DNA from 2 places in the Isoptericola sp. F-RaC21 genome. Region 2 is predicted to be linked to the other one. Evidence: riboswitches for the same ligand, from Rfam matches in the RefSeq annotation. Region 2 holds a riboswitch; the other holds the start of a gene.

Region 1 (4,202 bases), on a different contig from region 2:
GCGATCAGCGAGTTCGCGAGCTCCGAGACCGGCCCGGTCGTGGCCGGCAACCTGTGGCCGTTCCTCTTCGTCACCATCGCGTGCGGTGCCCTGTCCGGGTTCCACGCGCTCATCTCATCGGGCACGACGCCGAAGCTCGTCGAGAAGGAGCGCCAGACGCGCTTCATCGGGTACGGCGGCATGCTCATGGAGTCGTTCGTCGCGATCATGGCGCTGGTCGCCGCGATCTCGATCGACCGCGGCGTGTACTTCGCGATGAACTCCTCGGCGGCCGCCACCGGCGGCACCATCGAGGGCGCGGTCGCGTTCGTGAACTCGCTCGGCCTCGCGGGCGTGAACCTCACGCCCGACACGCTGAGCACCCTGGCCAGCCAGGTGGGCGAGCCGTCGATCGTGTCCCGCACCGGCGGCGCCCCGACGCTCGCGCTCGGGCTGGCGCACATCATGCACCAGCTGGTGGGCGGCACCGCGATGATGGGCTTCTGGTACCACTTCGCGATCATGTTCGAGGCGCTCTTCATCCTCACCGCCGTCGACGCCGGCACGCGCGTGGCCCGCTTCATGCTGCAGGACACCATCGGCAACGTGGCCCCGAGGTTCAAGGACGTGAGCTGGCGGCCCGGGGTGTGGATCTGCACCGCGATCATGGTCGCGGGCTGGGGCACGATCCTCTACCTCGGCGTCACCGACCCGCTCGGCGGCATCAACACGTTCTTCCCGCTGTTCGGCATCGCGAACCAGCTGCTCGCGGCGATCGCGCTGGCCGTCGTGCTCGCCATCGTGGCGAAGCGGGGCCGCGCGTACTGGGCGTGGCTGTGGATCGTGGCCGTGCCGCTGGCGTTCACCGCCCTGATCACCATCTGGGCGTCGTTCGAGAAGATCTTCTCCGACGTGCCCGCGGTGGGGTACTGGGCGCAGCACCGGGCGTTCAAGGACGCGCTCGCCGCCGGCGAGACGTCGTTCGGGACGGCGCCCGACGTCGCCGCGATGGAGGCCGTGGTCCGCAACACCTTCGTCCAGGGCACCCTGTCGATCGTGTTCGTGGTGCTGTCGATCGTCGTGATCCTCGCGTCGCTGGTCGTGACGATCAAGGCGTTCCGCACCGGCGGCGGGGAGAACCACGAGGACCCGCCCGTCGTGTCGCGGCGGTTCGCGCCGGCCGGCCTGTTCGCCTCCGGCACCGAGAAGCAGATCGAGAAGCGGTGGGCCGACGCCGGCCTGCGGGAGTCCAGCGGTGCCGGGCACCACTGACGCCCGCGCCGGCAGCGTGCACGACGTCGCCCGGGCGCTGGCCCGGGCGACGTCGACCGCGGCGCGGAACCTGCGCTGGTACGTGCGGCAGGTGATGGGGGACGACGCCTACCGCACGTACGTCGCGCACGAGCGGTCCGCCCACCCGGACCGCGAGCCGATGGGCGAGCGCGAGTTCTGGCGCGAGCACTACGCCGAGCAGGACCGCAACCCCGGCTCCCGCTGCTGCTGACCGGGCGGGCACGACCCCGGCCGCTGCGCCAGGATGGCCGCGTGCGCGCGATCGTGTTCGAGTCCCACGGCGGCCCCGAGGTGCTGCACCTCGCCGACGTCCCCGACCCCCAGGCCGGGCCCGGTCAGGTGCGCGTGCGCGTCGAGGCCGCCGCCGTCAACGGCTGGGACGTGAAGTCCCGCGCGGGCGCCACCGGGGCGCCGGCGCCGGCGCGGCCGGTCGTGCCGGGGCTGGAGGTGGCGGGGGTCGTCGACCAGGTCGGCCTACCGGTCGAGGGCGGCACGACCGACGTCTCCCCCGGCGACCGCGTCGTCGGCTTCGCCGTCGGCGGCGGGTACGCGGAGCTCGCGCTGACGAAGGTGTTCGCGCGCGTGCCCGACGGCCTCGCCGCGACGGACGCCGTCACCCTGCCCGTCGCCGCGGAGGCCGCGACCCGCGTGCTGCGCCGGCTCGGCGTCCGGCCCGGCGAGATGCTGCTCGTGCACGGCGCGTCGGGGGCGGTGGGCGCGCTGGCCACCCAGCTCGCGGTGCGCCGCGGCGCCCGCGTGATCGGCACCGCGTCGCCGCGGGACCAGGAGCGGGTCGCCGCCCTCGGCGCGACGCCGACCCCTTACGGCGCCGGCCTGGTCGAGCGGGTGCGCGCCCTCGCCCCGGACGGCGTGGACGCCGTCCTCGACGCCTCCGGCGCGGGCGTCCTGCCCGACTCGATCGCCCTGCGCGGGGGCACCGACCGCATCGTCACCATCGCCGACGACGCCGCCGCGGACCTCGGCGTCGAGTTCAGCTCCCGGTCCGAGCGCGACGCCGGCGAGCTCGCGGAGGCCGTCGCCGCCCTCGCCCGCGGCGCCCTCGTGACCGCCGTCGGCGCGGTGCTGCCGCTGGCCGACGCGGCCCGCGCGCACGCGCTCGTCGAGTCCGGGCATCCCGGCGGCAAGGTCGTGCTGGTGCCCTGAGCAGGGCGTTCCCGCCCGCCCGGCCTCGGCGGCCGTCTCAGCAGGCGGTCTCATCCTCGACCGCATCGCGGATGCTGCGTACGATCGCGTGACAAGCCATCCAGAGCGGCCGAGAGTCCTGGCTCGACGACGCCGCAGCAACCCGTTCTCCGACGGAAGCCTCCCGAGGACGAAGGTGCTCACGCCAGGATCGATGGAGTGACGCATGGTCGCAGAGGCATCCCCTTCGCCCAACCCGGCAGCTCATCCGGCAGCCCAGCCGGCGCTGCCGGCACGCCCGACGGTCTCGTTCGAGCTCATGCCGCCGCGCCGGCCGGACGCCGCCCCCAAGTTCTGGGAGACGGCGCGCCGGCTCGTGGCCGCGCGCCCGGACTTCGTGTCCGTGACGTACGGGGCGGGCGGCGGTGACCGGGCGACCGCACGCCAGGTCGTGTCCACCCTGCTCGAGGGCACGCCCGTGCTGCCCGTGGCCCACCTGACCTGCGTCGGCGCGCACCGCGAGGACGTCTCCGCCGTCATCGACGACTTCCTCGACGCCGGCACCCGGGCGTTCCTCGCCCTGCGCGGGGACCCGCCGAAGGACCAGCCGGACTGGGAGCCTCCCGCCGACGGCGTCGCGTCCTCGATCGAGCTCGTGCACCTGCTGCGCGAGGTCGAGGCCCGGCGCTGCGCGACCGACCCCGGCGCCGCGCTGCGCGGGGCCGCCCGCCCGATGACGATCGCCGTCGCGACGTTCGTCGACGGCAACGTGCAGGCCGGCACCACCCGGGCCCAGGAGGTCCGGCGCCTCAAGGAGAAGCAGGAGGCGGGGGCGAGCTTCGCCATCACGCAGCTGTTCTACGAGGCCGACTCCTACACCGACTTCGTCGCCGAGGCCCGCGCGGCCGGGGTGACGATCCCGATCCTCGCCGGGCAGCTGCCCACGACCGAGCCGCGCCGGCTCCGTCGCGTCGAGGAGCTCACCGGCGTCCGCGCGCCCCGGCACCTGCTGGACGCGCTCGACGCCCAGCCGGACCCGGAGGCCCAGCACGCCTACGGGACCGCGCGCGCCGTGGAGCTCGCCCAGCGCGTGCTCGACGCGGGCGCCCCCGGCATCCACGTGTACACGTTCAACAAGTACCGTCCCGCTCTGGACCTGCTCGAGGGTGTCCACCTCGGCGGACCGGCGCCCTCCGACGCCTCGTCGGACGGCGCGGACCTGGCCAGAAGGCCGTGGGTACCGAGCATCCCGACCCAGGCTCCCGTCGTCTGACGGGCGCCCGACCTCTGGAGTGCTCATGTCCACCAGTTCCCCCGCCTTCCCGGGCGGCACCGTCCTCGGCTACCCGCGCATCGGGCGCCGCCGCGAGCTCAAGAAGGCCGTCGAGTCGTTCTGGGCCGGCCGCACCGACGCCGTCGACCTGGAGGTCACGGCCGGCGCGCTGCGCCGCGAGACCGCCCGCCGCCTCGTCGAGCTCGGGCTGAACCCCGACGACGGCTCCGTGCCCGGGTCGTTCTCCTACTACGACCAGGTGCTCGACGTCGTCGCGCTGCTGGGCGCCGTCCCCGAGCGGTTCCGCGACCTGCTCGACGACGAGGACGGCTCGCTCGAGCTGGACGGCTACTTCACCGTGGCCCGCGGCCGCGGCGAGGACGCCCCGCTCGAGATGACCAAGTGGTTCGACACCAACTACCACTACCTCGTGCCGGAGATCAGCGAGACGACGCCGGTCTCGTTCGCCGACCACCGCATCGTGCGCGAGTACGCCGAGGCCAAGGAGGCCGGC
Region 2 (4,202 bases):
CCGCTGGACCGACGGCGGCCTCCCCATGGGGGTGCAGCTGATCGGCCGCCCCGGCGGGGAGACGACGCTGCTCGCGATCGCCGCCCAGCTCGAGGACCGGCTGCGCTGGGCGGAGGTGCGCCCGCCGGCCTGGTGACCCGCGTGCGACCCGTGCGTGACCCGTGACCGGGAGGCCGGGGCGGGGGTGAAAGGATGCCCTGGGCACGCGGCGAGGCGGCGTGCCTTTGCCATGCCCCTGACGCCCCTGACGCCCCTGAGCCGCCACTGAGCCGGAGAACGGAAGACTCACGTGACCCACGTCGGACCGGTCCTGTCCGCGACCATCCAGCAGGCCGAGGAGCTGCGCCGTCTGCACACGGTCATCACCGAGCGCGACCTGCCGATCCCCCTGCGCGACGACTTCGTCGAGCAGTGCACGGTGATCGAGCTGCACCTCGGCGGCGACGAGTTCTCGAGCCTCTCCCGGCGCATCAAGCGGTACAACGCCCTGTCGGGGTGGATCGCGGCCCCGGTGCTCATCGCCGCGGTGGTGCTGTACGTCGTCGGGAAGTTCACGGACCTGCTGCCCGTCGACGACGTCCTCGCGCTGTTCCTCGACCCCGTGGTGATCGCGGTGCTGGCCGTGATCCTCGTGGCGGTGCTCGGGATCGCCCTGTGGATGCGGTCGGCGAACAAGCGCCTCCTCGGGCCCGTCTACGGCCGTCTCCTGGAGCGTCTGACCACGACCTGAGACTTCCGCGTGCGAGCTCCCGGTCACCCACCTAACGTCGGTTCCCGAGGTCGTTCGTACGACGGAAGGAGCCCCGATGGGACTCGGAGACAAGGCCAAGCACCTCGCAGAAGAGGCCGAGGGCAAGGTCAAGGAGGCGACGGGCAAGCTCACCGACGACGAGAAGCAGGAGGCCGAGGGCAAGGCTCAACAGGCCGGCGCGAACCTCAAGCAGGCGGGCGACGACGCCAAGGACGCGTTCAAGGGCTGACCCGCTGACACACGACGGGGCGCCACCGCACGGTGGCGCCCCGTCGTCATGTCCGGCGGCGGGCCGGACGGGTGCTCAGAGGTCGTCGGGCAGGCAGCCGAACGCCTCGTCGGCGCCCAGCGCGGCCGTGGCGAGCAGGCCCTCGAGGCCGGAGCCCTCGGGCACGGGACGCGGGTCGTCGACCACGACCCACAGGCCGTCCACGACGTCGTACTGCGCCTGCGGCCCCTCGGTGACGAGCGACCGGACGGCGGCCACGAGCCGCTCGACCTCCTCGCCTGCCGTGCCCAGGCCCACCGAGGCGCGCACGGCGCCGGCGTCGAACCCGAGGCGGCCGAGCAGCGGGTGCGCGCAGAACCGGCCGTCGCGCACGCCGATGCCGTGCTCGGCCGACAGGTACGCGGCGACCAGGCCGGGGTCGTACCCGGTGACCGTGAAGGTCACGACGCCCACCGGGTCGACGGCGTCGTCCCACACGTGCACGACCTCGACGCGGTCGATCGCGCCGAGCCCGTCGACGAGCCGGCGACGCAGGGCGTCCTCGTGCCGAGCGGCGGCCCGCGGGTCGAGGGCCGCGAGCTCGTCGCACGCGGCCGCGAGCGCCACGGCGCCGACGACGTTGGGGGAACCCGCCTCGTGGCGCGCGGGCCCCTCGTGCCAGTCGGTCGTGGTGGTGCGCACCCGGCGCACGGCGCCGCCGCCCGCGAGGTAGGGCGTCCCGCCGTCGAGCCAGTCGCGGCGGCCGACCAGGGCGCCCGCGCCGAACGGCGCGTACGTCTTGTGGCCCGAGAAGGCGACGTAGTCGACGCCGGTCTCCGCGAGCGAGAAGCGGCGGTGCGGCACCAGCTGCGCGCCGTCGAGCACGACCCGGGCGCCCGCGCCGTGCGCCGCGGCGACGACGTCGGCCACGGGCAGCGCCTCGCCCGTGACGTTGGAGGCGCCCGTGAGCGCCAGCAGCGCGTAGGGGCGGCCCGCGTCGACGGCGGAGCGCAGCTCCTCCTCGAGCTCCGCCAGGGTCGCGGCCACGGTGGGGCCGCCGGTCACGACGGTCGCGTCGGTGACGCGCTGCCAGGGCAGCAGGTTGGCGTGGTGCTCGATGTCGAGCACCAGCACGCGGCCGGGCTCGCCCGTGACAGGGTCGGCCGGCACACAGCCCGCGAGCAGGTTGAGCGAGTCGGTCGTGTTGCGCGTGACGATCGTCAGGTCGTCCTCGCGCGCGCCGACGAACGCGCCGATCGTGTGCCGCGCGTTCTCGTAGAGCGCGGTCGAGACCTGCGACAGGTAGCCGGCGCCGCGGTGCACGCTCGCGTAGAGCGGCAGCACGCGGGAGACGCGGTCGGCGACGGCCTGCAGGGCGGGGGCCGACGCCGCGACGTCGAGGTTGGCGTACGGCACCTGGCGGCCGTCGACGAGCGGCACGAGCGTGTCGCCGCCGACGACGGGCAGGACGGGCGCGACGTCGTGCACGGACGGGGCGGTGGGCGCAGCGTCCAGCACGGCGGGCGCGGTGGTGAGCGTGGTCATGCGTGGTCCTCCTCGGTCGTGCCGGGGAGGTTCCTCCCCGCGCTTGCCCGCACGCCGGACGGCGCGGGGCCAGGTCGTCACCCGGGGCACCCCGCCGCGAGAGGAGGGTTGCCGGCCAGCGAGCCGGGGCTTCGCGCTGGCGCTCTTGACCTGCCGCCCATAGTGCGTGCGCAGCACCACACGGTCAAGCGAGGGCCGCGCCCTTCTCACGATGCGGTCGCGTGAGACGCTGAAGGCATGCCCGATCGCACCGTCCCGGCCTCCGGCGCGCCCCCGGGAGGCTCCGTCGACAGCCCGGTCCAGCAGGTCGCCCGCGCCCTCGACGCCGGCGACCGCCACGCCGCCGGGCTCGCGGCACGCGCGGCGAGCGGCGACGACGCCGCCGACGTCCTCGACCTCGTCGGCGCCCGGGCCGCCGCGGGCTCCGGTCCCGCGACCGAGCTGCTGGTGGAGCTGCTGGACGCGTCCGGCGTCGTGCGACGCTTCGTGCGCGGCGCCCTGCTCGACGAGGCCGCCGTCGACGACGTCTGCCAGGACGTGCTCGTCTCCGTGGCCACGTCCGTCGCGTCGTTCCGGGGCGGGTCCCGCGTCACGACGTGGGTGCACGGGATCGTGCGCCACCGGGTGGTCGACCACCTGCGCCGCCAGCGTGCCACCGCTCCCCTGCCCGACGACGACGTCGGGCCCGCGGAGCGGATGAGCTCCCTCATCGCCACGCGCGCCACCGTGCGCGACGCGCTGGCCGCCCTGCCCGACCTCTACCGCGAGCCCGTGACCCTGCGCGACATCGAGGGCCTGCCGTACGCGGACGTGGCCGAGCGGCTCGGGCGCAGCGTCGGGACGGTGAAGTCCCAGATCTCCCGCGGCCGCGCGCTCGTGGCCGCGGCCCTCGGGAGCCCGTCCTGATGGCGGCGCCGAGCGCGCCCGAGCCGCTGCTCGGGCGGTACCGGGTGGGCGACGTGATCGGCGTCGGGTCGTTCGCCACCGTGCACCGCGCCGTCGACGACCGGCTGGACGACGTCGTCGTGGTGAAGGTGCTGGCCGAGAACCACAGCCTCAACCCGGAGGTCCGGGAGCGGTTCATCGCCGAGGGCCGGGCGCTGCGCCGGGTGGCGAGCCCGCACGTCGTCGCCGTGCACGACATCGGCGAGAGCGACCGCCAGCAGCCCTACCTCGTCCTCGAGCACGCGGACCGGGGCACGCTCGCGGCGCGGGTCGCCGCCCTGCGTGCCGACGGATGGACGGCCACGACGTCGGACGTGCTCGCGGTCGCGCGCGAGCTCGCGGCGGCGGTCGAGGCGGTGCACGCAGCGCGCCTCGTGCACCGGGACCTCAGCCCCGGCAACGTGCTGCTGCGCACCAGCCCCGAGGGCGTCGTCGGCCGGACCACCGGCACCCCCGCCGTCGCCCCCGCCGTCGTCCGCCCGGACGAGCGGCTCGTCGTGGCCGACCTCGGCATGAGCAAGGACCTGGCCCGCAGCTCCGGCCTGACCGTCGCCGGCGGCACGGAGGGCTTCCGCCCGCCCGAGCAGGACGGGCCGGGCACGGTCGACACCCGCGCCGACCTGTGGGCGATGTCCGCGCTGGTGACCTGGCTCGCCGAGGGCGCCGACCTGCCCCGGGCCCTCGACGCCGCGCTGGGCCGCAGCCTCGCCGACTCCCCCGCCCGGCGGCACCCCGACGCCGCCGCCTGGCTGG

What was found. A riboswitch is a leader RNA that binds a small molecule or an ion and turns the genes downstream of it on or off. The one in region 2 is predicted to bind S-adenosylmethionine.
Region 1: linked by a shared signal. The riboswitch ahead of AAG589_RS18330 (methylenetetrahydrofolate reductase) and the one ahead of AAG589_RS15740 (aminotransferase class V-fold PLP-dependent enzyme) in region 2 are both predicted to bind S-adenosylmethionine.

Annotation. Positions count from the first base shown of each region.
Region 1 is NZ_JBCFYX010000005.1:15,988-20,189, forward strand. Features, by position in the region: gene AAG589_RS18315 (carbon starvation CstA family protein) at 1-1,251, shown strand, start outside; gene AAG589_RS18320 (YbdD/YjiX family protein) at 1,235-1,483, shown strand; gene AAG589_RS18325 (NADP-dependent oxidoreductase) at 1,525-2,436, shown strand; SAM riboswitch class I at 2,530-2,636, shown strand; gene AAG589_RS18330 (methylenetetrahydrofolate reductase) at 2,642-3,688, shown strand; gene metE (5-methyltetrahydropteroyltriglutamate--homocysteine S-methyltransferase) at 3,714-4,202, shown strand, end outside.
Region 2 is NZ_JBCFYX010000004.1:200,058-204,259, forward strand. Features, by position in the region: gene AAG589_RS15725 (amidase) at 1-136, shown strand, start outside; gene AAG589_RS15730 (DUF6097 family protein) at 290-730, shown strand; gene AAG589_RS15735 (CsbD family protein) at 807-980, shown strand; gene AAG589_RS15740 (aminotransferase class V-fold PLP-dependent enzyme) at 1,056-2,504, opposite strand; SAM riboswitch class IV at 2,539-2,655, opposite strand; gene AAG589_RS15745 (RNA polymerase sigma factor) at 2,742-3,410, shown strand; gene AAG589_RS15750 (protein kinase domain-containing protein) at 3,410-4,202, shown strand, end outside.